One region of the Paenibacillus sp. OSY-SE genome, then DNA from elsewhere that is predicted to be linked to it. Evidence: a T-box and tRNA genes for the amino acid it is inferred to sense, from the RefSeq annotation. Region 1 holds a T-box; the other holds one or more tRNA genes.
The links. The T-box of region 1 lies ahead of leuS (leucine--tRNA ligase). A T-box ahead of a tRNA ligase gene usually reads a tRNA of that ligase, here a tRNA-Leu.

Region 1 (8,108 bases):
CCGATAAAGCATTCCAAATCACCGCTCATGCATAACGCGGCTTTGCAGAGCCTTGATGTAAACGGGATCTATACCGCATTTCATGTGCTGCCGGATGAGCTGGAGCAGGCCATAAAGGGAATTCGCGCGCTTGGCATCGGCGGAGTTAATGTGACGATTCCCCATAAAGAACGTGTCATGGCGTATTTGGATAATATCGACGAAAGCGCCCAAGTTATCGGAGCGGTCAACACGATCGTCCGCCGCGACGGGAAGCTTATCGGATATAATACGGATGGTCTCGGCTATGTACGATCTTTGAAGGAAGAGATGATTCCACAAGTTTCTGCAGCTCGGATTCTGTTAATCGGTGCCGGCGGCGCGGCACGCGGAATCGCCTATGCACTGTTGAAGGAAGGCTGCCAGGAGCTAATCATTGCCAATCGGACGGTCGAAAGAGCGCAGGCGTTAGCCGACGATTTGTCTCCTTATGGTCCGATACGTGTCGTGCCGTTGCTGGATGCTCCAGTCATCGATGCGGAACAGGTTGATATCGTCATCAATACGACATCTGTCGGCATGCATCCTGACGTTGCAGCCATTCCTCTCAATCCGGATTGGCTGCAGCCTCATATGATTGTGAGCGATATCGTCTATAATCCGCTCGAGACCGCACTGGTGCAGGCCGCACAGCGGACAGGCTGCCGAACGCATAGCGGCCTCGGAATGTTCGTCTATCAGGGCGCGATCGCGTTTGAAATGTGGACCGGCAAACAGGCTCCTGCGGAGCTGATGAGACAAGAAGTATTACGTACGCTATAATAAACTGCAGGCGAACTCGTTCGGATTGTCGATGTCGGCATGGAAGTTAGTGAGGCCGCAGGTTACTTCATGTGCGTGCTCGAAAGGGACTTTTTGAGTACCTTTTTCAAGAATTTTATAACATTATGATACAGATAAGGCAGGTAAACATATGCTAACGGGTAAACAGAAACGCTATTTGCGATCTCTCGCACATCATGTACAGCCTATTTTTCAAGTAGGCAAGGGCGGAACGAACGATCAACTCATTCGTCACATTCAAGAAGCATTGGAAGTGCGCGAATTGATTAAAGTGTCGATCTTGAATAATTGTATGGAAGATCGCTATGAAGTGGCAGAGCAATTGTCTTCACGTTCGGGTGCAGAGCTTGTACAGGTTATCGGCAAGATGATTGTCCTGTATAAGGAGTCTGAAGAGAAAAAACAGATTGAATTGCCTTAATCGGCACAGGAGGCCTACCCATGAAACAAATCGGCATCATGGGCGGTACGTTTGACCCGATACATCTCGGACATCTGGTCGCTGCGGAGTGTGCGCTGGAAGCGGCACGGCTGGATGAAGTGTGGTTCATGCCGGCTAGCGTTCCTCCACATAAATCCCGCCAGCCGTTCGCTTCTATTGAGCAACGTCTGGAGATGACGAAGCTTGCGGTGCAGGGAAATCCGTGCTTTCGAGTGAGCGACTGGGAGTATGCGAGCGGAGGAGTATCGTATACAGTAGATACTGCAACAGGCTTGCGGGAGACGCATCCAGATGTGGAATGGTCATGGATCATCGGAGGCGATATGGTCGCTTATTTGCCGCAATGGCATCGTATCGATGAATTAATGACCAGCATAACATTTATTGGGCTCCGACGTCCGGGAACGCCGTGGCACTTGGATATGCTGCCCGTTGCATGGCGTGAACGCATTAGCGCTGCATACATGCCGCAAATGGACATATCGTCTACGATGATTAGACAGCGCCTTGCTGAGGGCAGATCCATTCGTTACTTGGTGCCGGATGCGGTTGAACAATATATAGCAAGGTGGGGGCTTTATGAATCAAGTACGCGAAGAAATGATTGAGTCCGTCCAAGCTCAAATGCCGGAACAGCGCTGGCAGCATACTCAAGGAGTAATGGATACGGCGATCCGGCTCGCGAACAAATACGGAGCAGACCCAATCAAGGCGGAGGCAGCAGCCATTCTGCATGATGTAGCCAAATACTGGCCGACGGCGCGAATGGAAGAGATCATCCGCGAGCAGCATATGCCGCCGGAGCTGCTGCAGCATGACAAGCAGTTGTGGCACGCTCCTGTCGGAGCATATGTCGCTCAGCATGAATATGGGATCGAAGACAAAGAAATACTGGATGCCATACGGTATCATACATCAGGACGCGTTCATATGACGCTGCTGGACAAAATCGTATGTTTGGCAGATTATATCGAACCTGGACGCGATTTTCCAGGTGTTGACCGCATACGCGAGTTGGCAGAGCGCGATGTGAACACGGCCCTCGTAGCGGGGTTTGATTCGACGATCAGCTTCTTGCTCGCCAAACGCAGGCGCGTCTTTCCGCTTACGATACTGGCAAGAAACAGTTTGATTGAAGAGCTGGAACAAGAGCTTTACAAATGAGATGGAGGTTGAACAATGGCAATCACTTCAAAACAATTGCTTGAGATCGCCGTAGACGCGGCTGAAGATAAAAAGGCGATGAATCTCGTCGTCCTGGATTTGCAAGGCATTTCCCTCATAGCGGACTACTTTGTCGTCTGTCACGGGAACTCGGACACTCAGGTCCAAGCTATTACGAACGAAATTCGCAAGCGCGCACATGAAGCAGGCGTTCACATTCGCGGTACGGAAGGGTTTGATTCGGCACGCTGGGTTCTTGTGGATATGGGCGATGTCATCGTGCATGTGTTCCATCGCGACGAACGGGAATACTACAGCATTGAGAAGCTGTGGTCCGATGCGAAAGTTGTGGAAATGGCATGACCTTGGTTGCAGGTATGATTCAACAATTAACGGTTGCGCGTGAAGTCTCTCCATATGGTTATTTTTTAACAGATGGCGAACTGGACGTGCTGCTGCACTACTCGGAAATGACCGGACCGATAAAGCCAGGCGAACAGGTGGATGTATTTCTGTTCTTCGATACAGAAGACCGACTAGCCTCCACGATGAAGCGCCCGTATTTGACACTTGGCGAAGTAGCTTGTCTGAAGGTGGCCGATATCCACCCGAAGTACGGCTGCTTCTTGGAAATGGGCATTGGACGCCAATTGCTGCTGCCGAGGGGCGAACTGCCGGAATACGAACCGCTTCATCCTCAGTTGGGTGATGATGTGTACGTCAAAATGGCACACGATAAGTTTGGCCGTCTCGTTGCACTTCCCGCGCGGGAGGACGATTTGATTCCGCTCGTTTTTCATGCGCCGGAAGCATGGCTCAATACTTGGCATGAGGCGATTGTGTACCGTGCTCTGAAGATGGGGACGTTCTTCGTGATCGACGGCGCTCCGCTTGGCTTCGGCATCATCGGCCTGCTGCATGAATCCCAACGCCCGCGGCCGCTCCGGCTCGGTGAACGGGTTCGTGTTCGAATTACGCACGTGCGCGAGGACGGGCGCGTAAACGTCACGACCGCAGAACGCAAGGAAGTCGGCATGGATAAGGATGCGGATCGGTTGTTCCGTTTCTTGAAGGAGCGCCCGAACGGGACGATGCCATACTCGGATGAGACGCCGGCTGATATCGTGAAGCAGCGCTTTAACATGAGCAAATCCGCATTTAAGAGATCGATCGGCCGCTTGATGAAAGCGGGACTTATTGACCAGAACGGAAGCTGGACGGAGTTGACTCAAGCAGGGAAGGATCTGGCAGCCGATGAATTGGCGGGCGTGCTGCAGCAGGCGCAGTCGGAGCCGCGCAAGCCGAGCCGTTAAAAGAGGTTGTCCAAAAGGGCCCCTTTTCAGCACCGGACTTTCGAGAGTGAATGCAGGATTCGATGTTGAATGACATCTTAGGATGCTTCGTAATCAAAAAGGGACGGGATGAGGAAGGACGAGAGTAATGGAATCGTACGGTCGATTTGCAGAGGTGTATGACCGCTTAATGGCGGATATGCCCTATGAAGAATGGATTGCTTTCGCCGAAGCGGCATGGCAGCGATACGGAAGCGGGAAGCCTGAACGCGTTGTTGATCTTGGATGTGGAACTGGCAATATTTCACTGCCGTTAGCGGCGCTAGGCTATGAGGTCATTGGGATAGATCTATCTGAGACGATGCTATCCATCGCCCAGAACAAGATGGCTGCTCATCCTCCGCTGCAGGGGAACATGCAATGGGTGTGCCAAGATATGCGTCACTGGTCAGTTCCTAATTCCGTGGATGCAGTCGTTTCCTTTTGCGATTGCTTGAACTATATTACGGAACAAAGTGAAGTCAAGCAGGTGCTCCAGGCGACTTACGACCAGTTGCGTCCGGGTGGAATATTTCTCTTCGATGTGCTGTCTATACGCCAATTTGAAGAGTATGCGAGTACGCAGCCTTTTGCCTATGATGAGGAAGACATCGCCTACATATGGTTCTCCGATTTCGATGAGGGACGCAAGGAGATCGAGCATCAGCTGACGTTGTTTGTTCGTCAAGAGAACGGCGGTTTGTTTGAACGGGTGGATGAAGCCCATGTGCAGCGCGCCTATGATATTCAGTGGCTTGCACAAAGTTTAAGAGATGCCGGTTTCAATAAGATTGAGATGTTTGCCGATTTTACATGGGAGAAGCCGGATGCTGATGCGCAGCGAATTTTCTTCGTCGCGGTGAAAGAGGAAGCAGCGTGCTCGTGATGCGACAAACATTGACAATATGCGTTTTTTTCTTTACAATATAGCTACTTGCGACTGATCGCAGGTACATACACGTTACATTTGAATAGGTGTAGCAAAGACAACGAAGAGGAATAGTAGCTTGTCGACCATCTGTCAGAGAGCCGGTGTTGGGTGGGAACCGGTGGTGGAAGAAGGTGAACTCGCCTCAGAGTCGCGCAGCGGAAGCGGAAGGGCTATGCTGCGACGCGTCACCCGCGTTACAGGTGCAGAGGGAGTGAAAGGCAAAGCATGTCTTTCGCTAACTAGGGTGGTACCACGGGAATTATGCCTCTCGTCCCTAGCGATTACGCTACGGACGGGGGGCTTTTTTGCTGAATAATGGAGTTACGGCGTTGCATTATTACAGCTTGCATTATTGCTTAGGCACTTCAATGTGGCTTGCGCGTGCAGCTACATGGTGCAGCATGAGGAGGATTAGGATGAGTCAAGAAATAAAACAACAGCATGGCTATCAGCCACAATCCATCGAGCCGAAGTGGCAAACGTACTGGGATGAGCAGAAGACGTTTGCGACGCTTGAAGACGAAGATAAGCCAAAGTTCTACGCGCTCGATATGTTCCCTTATCCATCCGGCGCGGGCCTTCACGTAGGCCATCCGGAAGGATATACAGCAACCGATATCATCTCCCGTTACAAGCGGATGCAAGGATATAACGTGCTTCATCCGATGGCATGGGACGCCTTCGGACTGCCTGCCGAGCAGCATGCGCTCGATACGGGCGAGCATCCGCGCGACATTACGGTGAAGAATATCAACAACTACCGCCGCCAGATTAAATCTCTCGGCTTCTCGTACGATTGGGACCGCGAATTCAGCACGACCGATCCCGATTATTACAAATGGACCCAATGGATTTTCATCCAGCTGTACAAGAAGGGGCTTGCATACGTCTCGGAGCTTCCGGTGAACTGGTGTCCTGCGCTCGGTACGGTGCTGGCGAATGAAGAGGTTATCGACGGCAAGTCCGAACGCGGCGGCCATCCAGTCATCCGCAGGCCGATGCGTCAATGGGTGCTGCGAATTACAGAATACGCGGAGCGGCTGCTGGAAGATCTGGAAGAGCTGGATTGGCCGGAAAGCATCAAAGACATGCAGCGCAACTGGATCGGCAAATCGAAAGGCGCGGAAGCGCGCTTTGCGATTGACGGATTCGAGGATGAACTCGTCGTCTTCACGACGCGTCCCGATACGCTGTTCGGCGCGACCTATTGCGTTCTGGCGCCGGAGCACGAGCTCGTAGAGCGAATTACGACTCCGGAACAGCAAGCTGCCGTGAAGGCTTACCAAGATCAAGCTGCGCGCAAGAGCGACCTGGAGCGTACGGACTTGGCGAAAGACAAGACGGGCGTATTCACGGGCACCTATGCGGTGAATCCAGCCAATGGAGCTAAGCTGCCTATCTGGATCGCAGACTATGTGCTTGCCGGTTACGGTACGGGAGCGATTATGGCCGTTCCAGGCCATGACCAACGCGACTGGGAATTCGCGAAGCAGTTCGAGCTTCCAATTGTGGAGATCGTTGCAGGCGGCGACGTAGCGAAGGAAGCCTATTCCGGCGACGGCGCTCACGTTAATTCCGACTTCTTGAACGGCTTGTCGAACGAGCAGGCGATGGCTCGCATGATTGAATGGCTGGAAGCGGAAGGCAAAGGGAAAGGCAAGATCACGTATCGTTTGCGTGACTGGCTGTTCAGCCGTCAGCGCTACTGGGGTGAGCCGATTCCGATTCTTCATCTGGAAGACGGCACGATAAAGCCGGTACCGGAATCCGAACTGCCGGTCATGCTGCCGGATATCGAACAGATCCGTCCTTCCGGTACGGGAGAATCGCCGCTTGCGAACGTGACCGAGTGGGTGAATACGGTCGATTCCGAGACGGGGCTCAAGGCGCGCCGCGAGACGAATACGATGCCGCAATGGGCGGGAAGCTGCTGGTATTACCTGCGCTTCATCGATCCGAAGAACGAGAATGAGCTCTGTTCGAAGGAGAAGCTGGCGAAATGGCTTCCGGTGGACTTGTATATCGGAGGAGTGGAGCATGCGGTGCTTCATTTGCTCTATGCCCGTTTCTGGCACAAGGTGCTCTACGATCTCGGTGTCGTGGAGACGAAGGAGCCATTCTATAAGCTGGTCAACCAAGGGATGATTCTCGGTACAAACGGCGAGAAAATGTCTAAATCCCGCGGCAACGTGATCAACCCGGACAATATTGTTAACGAGTTCGGCGGCGACACGCTCCGCATGTATGAAATGTTCATGGGGCCGCTGGAAGTGACCAAACCTTGGAACACGAACGGCGTGGAAGGCATGTTCCGCTTCCTGAACCGGATCTGGCGCTTGTTTGTAAATGAAGAGGACCAATTGAACAGCAAAATCGTTGACGGGAATGCGGACGATGCATTTTTGCGCACATGGCATAAGACCGTGAAGAAAGTTACCGAAGACATGGAGAACTTGCGCTTCAACACGGCGATTAGCCAGCTGATGATTTTCATCAATGAAGCGTACAAGACCGATGTTCTGCCGCGGCAAGCAATGGAGAATTTCGTGCAAATGCTGTCGCCGCTTGCACCGCATATTGCCGAAGAGCTATGGCTGCGTCTCGGCCATAACGAATCGATTACGTACGTGTCATGGCCGACTTATGACGAAGCGTTGACGATAGATGCCGAAGTGGAAATCGTCATTCAAGTAAATGGGAAAATAGCGGATCGCATGAACGTAGCTGCCGATGCTGACGAAGCTGCTATGCAAGAAAAAGCGATGTCCCTGCAGAACGTTCAAGATGCCATTGCTGGCAAGACCGTTCGCAAAGTCATCGCAGTAAAAGGCCGTCTCGTCAATATTGTGGTCGGTTAACTTCATGGTCGCAGAGTTGAGCGTGGACCTTCTCTAGGTCCTCCTCATATTTCGCGTGAGTGACTCCAATGAGCTTCTGGAACACACCTTCTAGTTCTTCATTCAACAGCCGCAGCGCCTCGGCGGTAATGCCGCCGGGGACCGCTACGCGCTGCTGCAGCAGCTCGAGCGTAAAGCCGCCTTCCGTTAACAGCTTGCCTGTTCCCAGCAACATTTCGCACGCCAGACGCGAAGCTTCTTCCTGGTCAATACCGGTCTCCTCTACAGCGGCTTCCACCCATTTTTGCAAGAAGAACGCAATAAATGCCGGTCCGCAGCTCGCCAAATCCGAAGTGATGCGAGTGAACTGTTCCGATACTTGCAGCGGACGACTGATGGCCATCATCAACTGCTCCAGCAGCAATCGATCTTCGGTCTGAATGCGGCCCCCATACATGCATAGCGATGCCCCGCTCCATACATAATTTGTGATGCTCGGAATAATTTTAGCGATTTTACAGTTTAAGCTATTTTCCAAATGCTTGATCAGAACCGGACTTGTGATGGACACAAGGATGAGT
Region 2 (8,108 bases), on a different contig from region 1:
TAGTCCCGTCTTCCCGGATTCATATATAGCCGCGACCATCTTCTGAGTTTTCAAGGCTTCTTCCCCTGTAATATGCAACGGCTCACCATTGATTACAGCATCGTAGAAGTTCCCGATTTGATGGATGTGGCTTATCCCCCAGTATGTTTTTACCCCTTCGCCGTAATCGATTACGTTGTTGCGATCGGTGTCCCGGCTAATTTCAGTGCCGTCTTCATAATGAATGGCGCCTTGCTCGGCCTTGATATGCGCGGTTCCTTTCTCGCAGTGCAATTCAATCTCCACTGGAGCATCATAGCTATGATAGTTCATCGCGTAGAAGGAGGCCATCGTCCCGTTTTTGAACTCGATAACTCCATCAGCCACGTCTTCAACGTCGATTTGTCGATGCGTGCGATTTTCAATGTGAGCGGATATCGCAGCAATATCGTCTCCGATGAACCATCTCATCAAATCCAATGTATGAATGGCCTGATCGATAATGACGCCGCCGCCTTCTTTATCCCAGGTGCCCTTCCAGTCGCTCTTGCTGTAATATTCGTCTGTTCGTTTCCAGGTGACAGAACAGCGAGCCCCAAGCACGCGCCCCAGCTTGCCGCTGTCGAGAGCTTCCTTAATCAACACGGAGCCTGGATTATAGCGGTTTTGAAAAATGACTCCGAATGTGACATTGTGTGTGCGGCACGCCTCGATCATCGCCTCCGCATCCGCCACCGTAATGCTCATCGGCTTCTCCGTAATGACATGCTTGCCTTTCTCTGCTGCATAGATGACGACAGGAGCATGCATATGGTGTGGTGTACATACATGCACAACGTCCAGGTCGGCCTCATCAATCATTTGTTTATAATCCAAGTAATAAGCACAGTTGTATTGATTGGCTGCTTTCTGTGCCCGATCTTCTTTGACATCACATATAGCCACTAATTCTGCATGTTCATTCAGCTCTACGGACTTGGCATGCATTGGAAAAATATTTCCACAGCCCACGATACCTACACGCTGTTTCTTCATTAATACCAACCTCCATCCTAGTAACACCTCTATCATAGCTTGGCATCGCTTACTTGCCCATGAATGATTTAAGCGTTACCTGAATTATTTGGCTGATATTACTCATTCAAGTGCTCACCCAAAAACTTTACAATTCCATCCTCGGAGTCTTGAGAGTATTCCCAAACCATTGCCCCTCCCAAGTCTTTACCTTGAATGTACGCTATTTTTTCCTTTAACGCTTCTTTATCCTCATAGGTGATGAACATATCCCCATCATATAAAAATGCGGTCTTTGCCTTCTCGTCATAATAACGCTTAAATCCTTTTTTACTCCTATATTTTTGTTCGATGGTTTTATAACTCAAATCCACTTTGTCTATATCGATTGGATTTCCGGCAGCAAACGCTCCGTTTCCTCCACCTTCGTTTTTCACGCCTTCCCATCCGTACGAATAGGCCGGAATGCCCAGAAGCAGCTTCTTACTGTCAATGCCGTGCTGCAAATACATATTGATAATTTCATCCACGCTATCTTTGGCCTTCTCGTTGGCATCCTTGTACAGATTGGCATTGTACCCTGTCGTATCAGACCATCTGCCCGTCAAGTCATAGCTCATAACGTTGATGAAATTGGCGTATTTCTCTACTTGTTTAACCTCTACATTGTTGAAATACCAGTCTTGCGTTCCCGCAGCAAAGGTCAACACATATTTTTTATTTTTATGGGGCAGCTTATTAAGCTTTTCCCTTAATTCTTTCATCAGATACGTAAAGTTGTGAGTATCTTCGGCTCGTGCCTTTTGCGTCCCCCAAGCATCAAAAGCCGGAAATTCCCAGTCGATATCCACTCCGTCCAAATCCAGCTCCTGCACCATCCCGACAATGCTTTCAGTAAATTGATACCGATTGGCGTCCAGCGAGGCATCCGAAAATCCATCCACATTATACCCTCCGACGGCCAGCACAAAACGTGTTTGCGGATGACTCTCCTTCAGCCGTTTGATATTTGCTTTGATTAGATCGTTTTGAGCGGGATCTTCGTGAAAAAAAATATTGTTTTTATCTATTTTTGCGAAGGCGATAAATGCAATATCCACCTTCTTATCCTGCAGCTTGATATCGCTTAAATTTTTCCATATCGGAATATAAACAGTATTCATTTTATGGTCTGTAATGTGCAAATTATAAAAATAGAAGCCCATCCCTATTATTAACATCACGATAAACGCTTTTGTATAATGGCTTACACGCATCATTAACCTCTTCCACCAAATAGCACTTTGGTTATGAATTTATTGAGATTCAACAATTTGACCGTAATGTAACTGATTGCAAAGATGGCAACTACATTAAACGCAAGGTTGAACGAAGTTTGCAGCAGCGTTCCCTCGGTGTCAGCCCGGCGGGATACGAGCAATTCGATTAGCAAATGAATAAGATAAATGCTGAAGCTCGCTTTTGACACGGAACCGATCATTTTTTTGATTTTGTGATTTACTTTTTCCCTTAATGAGCTGTCTTTCTCTTGAAAGTAAATAAACATGGCTATGGCCATAAAGAACGTCGTGATGGAATAATTCCCGTAAAACATTTCATCCAGCACGCCGTTGTACAGAGATGCAAAATAAGTCGCCACCGGAGTAACAAAAAACGAGATAATGCCCAAATTAAAAAATAATCTTTTCGGTCTCTCCGGCAGCCCATATGTAAACATATAGTATCCCAATACAAAATACCCCAAAAAACCCGTAAAAAAAGGAATGTTCAAAATAGGTATATTTATATATTGCGAAGTTGCTTTAAGCACGATATCAGATATCAAGCGATACAGGATGCTGATAATGAACCAGAGCGTCAAATAATAACGCAAATCCTTCTCGCTGCACGCCTTCACCAATTTGCTAATCAAAGGAACCGTCATATAAATAGCGATGATAGCATACAAAAACCATAAATGAATATAGTTCCCGTCTGTCAGTAATTTATAAGCGAAATCTCCGAGAAATTGATAGACGTTCATGTGGCTGTTAACGATAAAATATTGCGTGTACAAGGCATAAATCAAAGACCAGCTCACTAGCGAGATGACTAAAGGCAATACTCTTTTTATGTAGAAGTCCCTGTATGATTGGACGTCAATCCGCAGTATCATCGCTCCGCTAATCATGAAAAATACAGGAACCGCAAATCTCGAAATGGAATTGAACACATTGCTGACCCACCATGACGGGGTGTCAAAATCGTTCGTTCTGGTCAGCAAATCCGCGGTAATATGCAGCACAATAACAGCTATAATGGAAATGATCCGCAATATGTCAATGTATATAATTCTATTATTTTTGAAAACACTCTCCATGGCAGCCTCCTAAGTTAGCCTATATGATCTGTTTGGGCAAAATTAACTGATGGTTGCAACCCCTTTGCGCTCTACATAACCCCAGCCTTCATCATTGTCGAAATATTTAAAGGTTCCGACAATATTTAAATAAAGCAATAAATTTCGGTACGTTAACAATTCATACTGGCTGAATAAGAACATTTTCAAATAATCCTTGAACGCATAACTGCTTTCGTATTTTTTGCACAGGTACAGCGAGATGATAATTTGTGTGGCATTCACGATTAATGTGATGCTTAACATCATAAGCGCTTGAATGATGTCGCCGCCAAAAAGCGCGATTTGCAGCAAATAAAAAATGGTTGTGAAGGCGGTCAGCGTTCCCAATACAAAACCGTCAATCGCAAAAAACAGGCTGACGCCCAAGCTGAACTTTTCCGACAGTTTGGACCAATATATTAAGATGCAATCGACAAAAGCCTTTTGCCATCGGATCCGCTGCTTATAGAAGTTGGGGATATTTTCCGGACATTCCGTATAGCATACCGCTTCCGGGGCATACACCAGCTTCTGCTTCAACTTATTCGCCTTCAAATACTCATGAATTTTCAGGGTGATGTCGATATCCTCTCCAACAGTGCTTCTGAAGCCATTAACTTGGATCAAGATCTCTTTGTAGAACGCGCCGAATGCGCCTGAGATGACAACAATGGAATTAAATACAGATTGCGTTAATTTCCGGACATAGAAACCATGAATGTAATTGATAATTTGGCTTTTGATAATCCCTTTGCCCGCAAATTGCTCTACGATGACTCCGTTCTTTTTTTGGGCGCCTTGCACGATTTTAACGGTGCCGCCCAGTGCGATTATATCCTTGTCATGGAAATATTGATTGACATATTTAAGCGAATTGACTTCGAGCATGCTGTCCGCATCCAGCGTTATGACAATGTCGGATTGAGCACAATCGATGCCCGCATTTAAGGAATCCGCTTTTCCACCGTTCAATTTGTCGATGACGAATATATTTTGATAGATTTTCGAGCCATATATCCCTTTAATCTCCTTATAAGCAAGCTTTTGATCCGGTTTTCTGTCAATGGGCTCCAACTCCAGCAGCTCATGAAGCCGCCGGAATGTATCATCCTTCGAACCGTCGTTTATGATGATGACTTCATGGTTGCCGTAATTCAGCCCCTCCATCGCTTTGATGCAATTTGCAATGGTAAGCTCCTCGTTATAAGCGGGGACCAGCACCGATATTGATTTTTCGGAAAGATTGTTGTCTAATTTTTTTACTTTGCTGAATAATAAGGGGACGATGGTATATAGCAATTGAAATACTAGAAATACAGTTGTCGTTACATAAAAAAAGTATTGCATAGCGCCCACTCCTTCTTATCTTTCTACACGATAATGCATGATACAGTAATGGCGTTAGGCGGAAGTTCTCTATATTCTGCAGGCACTATGGATGTATGTTCTTCCACTGTGAAAATGCGGGTTATCTCTTAGATGTCTTATTGATGGGGAGTAAATGCGTGAGCTGCCGGAGAGAATGTCACCGGTATTCTATTTGTTTCACCTTCTTTCTGAAAACGAGCATGAAATCTTTTCTATTATCAAACTATCCTATTCATTACCCAAAAGTAAAACCGCTTTAATTTTAAAGAAAACGAATACATCGCTTTCATTCGGGTACGATCTTCCATTTGTTCCATTTTACATGGTATCAAATTTTCAACTCATCTTTACCATTTTGAGGCTTTCCGAGGGAAAAGAGCGCGGCACAACAAAAAAGCCCTTGCTGCTCGCAAGGACTGTCGTTTACATTGGTGGTGCGGTCAAGAGGACTCGAACCTCCACGTCATTGCTGACACTAGAACCTGAATCTAGCGCGTCTGCCAATTCCGCCATGACCGCAAACTATGATTATGTTATCGTTCTGAGACCTGATGCGGCCTCAACACTTCATTAGTATATAATGATGTGTTAACCGTGTCAAGCGTGTTGAAACGAATGAACATATGCAATTTTTTCTATCTGAGCTTCTTGCTCATTTTTTTCTATTTAACTCATTCAGCTTTCTATAGGCTTCTATAAATTGAGTCGGATCGTCTTTTACGTAATACGTCTGAACGCCTCGATTGGTATGCAAGTAGAGGAAACCGATAGCATCTTCTTCTCGGCTTTTTCGGTAGTACGAAATATCGTAAATTCTATCCATTGCAATCCGTTCCTCTTTCACGGTAATCTCATGGCTGTACAGCTTCATATGGAAGGAGGTCTCCGTAATTCGCTCCACTGTGCATTCAATTTTTCTCCTGATCTCGATACACCTCTGAGCTGCCAATGCTTTCATAGATGACATCCTCCTTTCCGGCAACCGTGCCATGCGATGCTTTACATTATACATGATTCTCTGCCGATACATGAAATGCTTGGGGAATAGGGAGCACAGGCTCGATAACATTGCTGTACCAAGTTTGCGATTTTTTTCTCTACTTGTCACGTGCTTGTTCTGAAAATTATGAACATTATTCAAACGAATGAAAATCATATTGCAATCCGACAGGATGAAGTCTACTATAAATGGTACATATAGGTATTAATTTACTTTATATTTCCACATGATGGATGTCATCTTAGCTGGGTTGCCTAAAATAATCTGAAAAAGGAGAAGGTTTAAATGAGAAAAAGACAAAGTTCCAAAGCATTAAGCGTTATCATGATATTGGCTTTATTTTTCAGCGTTTTTACTGTACCCGTTTCAGCAGAATCGGCACCAGAAAGTGCAGAGGCCATTCAGCCGCTCACTCCGGAAACCGTAAATCGGTTTTCTGTTCCAGCATTCCCGGATTTGCTTGATATGACTGCTGTTGATGCACTCATTGAACAGAAAGACGACAACATCACCCTTGAGCCTTCCTTTTCAACAAAGTCTTCCTATAATGTTGCCGACGCGCTCATGAATTTTAATGACACCCTAACTGCCGAGGACCCTGATGATTTGTGGTTTTTTAAAGTTCCTAGTGACAGAAGCATGATCATGAACCTGGTGTCCAGCAACTCCGCTTATGTGGCGCGGCTGTATCTGGTTGATTGGAACACTGGAGAAGCTGCAGCGACTAACGTGTCAGTCTCTGCAGGCCATCAAGTCTCCTTGAAAGAGCTGCCTGCAGGAGATTACGCCATTCGCGTCTATTCCGATGGAACAGTTGGCGATTCTTATACAATTCGGATGAATGCCCTGAATAAGGCAAATTATTCAAGCATATTGCACGCTTCCGCTTCCTTATTGAATGTAGTGGCAGAGTATCCGGATGGCGCCGTTTATTCCAATGGGGTTTACGTTGGTACGGGAAAGGGAGAAAATCCACATCTTGATTGGAAGCGCGAGTTTACTAACTCTTGGGGAAGTGGATATACCCATCGCTCGCATGACATATCTAGCGTCAAAATAAAGTCCATTTCCGCTCCGGTCAATTATTCTTCATCATCCGCGTCTTCCAATAAGGCGATTCTTATCTATGTGGATAAAGGGACGCTATTTACGTATTTCGTGTCCGCTTATCAATCCGGACCTAACCATGAATACGATAACTCATTTGTAGATACGCTGGGAAAAACAACTCCGAGACGGATTGACGAGGACGATTTGGAGAATTGGGGCGACCACATTCTCGTGTATGATTTAAACGAAAACAAGGCAATTGACTTTTTTAGCGTTCTTAACTTCTACTATGCAAGCGGAGTCGAAGCCATACCTACCATCACTTATTTAAATTAACCAAGATATACGTCTCAGGCTTATCAGGAAGCCGTAAAAGGAAAAGGCATTATCATGAGCATGTCCCGCAAGGGAACGCCCGCTGATAATGCCCCCATTGAATCGTTTCATTCTACGCTAAAGTCACTGGTGAGAGGGCTCGAACCTCCACGATCATTATCAAACCTATTAATCATAAACTCCAACCTTCTGCTCTTTTTCTTATTTGCAAAAAGTTCTTATAAATTCCGTCTTCTTTTATTAAGTCTTCATGCGTTCCCCTTTGAGCGATTCCGCCATTATCAAGCACAATAATTTGATCCGCATTTTGGATGGTCGCTAAACGGTGCGCAATAATAAGGATCGTCTTGCCTGCAACTAGCGCACTGATCGCTGCTTGAATTTCATGCTCGTTTTCCGGATCAATACTTGCCGTTGCTTCGTCCAGAATAATAATAGGCGCATCTTTCAGCATCGCCCTTGCAATGGAAAGCCGTTGTTTTTCACCGCCCGACAACGTTGATCCGCCTTCTCCAACCATCGTGTCATAGCCATCCGGCAATGCCATAATAAACTCATGGCAGCGTGCCTTTTGAGATACCTCCACGACTTCCTCCAAGGTGGCATCCGGCTTTCCGAAGCGTATATTGTTTAGTATGGTATCATGAAACAAATACACCTTTTGGAATACGATACTCATATTTTTCAACAAGCTTTCACTCGTAACCTCGCGGATATTTACTCCGCCAATTTCGATCTGCCCCTGATCCACATCATAAAATCTCGCGATCAGCTTGCATAGCGTTGTTTTCCCGCTTCCGGAAGGTCCGACGATTGCCGTAGTTGTATGTTCCGGAACCGTAAAGGAAACGTCCCGAATCACCTGCCGTCGCTCATAGCCAAACGATACATTCGTGAATTGAATATCAAATTTCTCCAAATGGATTTCTTTACTATGCTTATCCAGAACCTCCGTCTCATTCATCTCTTCCAGCTTGTCCA

Region 2: it encodes a tRNA-Leu, which carries the amino acid that the T-box ahead of leuS (leucine--tRNA ligase) is inferred to sense. The anticodon was not compared.

What each region holds. Positions count from the first base shown of each region.
Region 1 is NZ_ALKF01000190.1:96,926-105,033, reverse strand. It holds gene aroE (shikimate dehydrogenase) at 1-801, shown strand, start outside; gene yhbY (ribosome assembly RNA-binding protein YhbY) at 953-1,243, shown strand; gene A372_RS0119395 (nicotinate-nucleotide adenylyltransferase) at 1,264-1,872, shown strand; gene yqeK (bis(5'-nucleosyl)-tetraphosphatase (symmetrical) YqeK) at 1,844-2,428, shown strand; gene rsfS (ribosome silencing factor) at 2,444-2,791, shown strand; gene A372_RS0119380 (CvfB family protein) at 2,788-3,741, shown strand; gene A372_RS0119375 (class I SAM-dependent DNA methyltransferase) at 3,869-4,645, shown strand; T-box leader at 4,740-4,969, shown strand; gene leuS (leucine--tRNA ligase) at 5,107-7,548, shown strand; gene comER (late competence protein ComER) at 7,529-8,108, opposite strand, start outside.
Region 2 is NZ_ALKF01000202.1:144,477-152,584, reverse strand. It holds gene A372_RS0128565 (Gfo/Idh/MocA family protein) at 1-1,014, opposite strand, end outside; gene A372_RS0128560 (glycoside hydrolase family 18 protein) at 1,113-2,249, opposite strand; gene A372_RS0128555 (acyltransferase) at 2,252-3,352, opposite strand; gene A372_RS0128550 (glycosyltransferase family 2 protein) at 3,395-4,720, opposite strand; tRNA gene A372_RS0128545 (tRNA-Leu) at 5,174-5,260, opposite strand; gene A372_RS0128540 (hypothetical protein) at 5,394-5,699, opposite strand; gene A372_RS0128535 (hypothetical protein) at 6,027-7,127, shown strand; partial or broken gene A372_RS37730 (IS3 family transposase) at 7,134-7,253, shown strand; gene A372_RS0128530 (ABC transporter ATP-binding protein) at 7,300-8,108, opposite strand, start outside.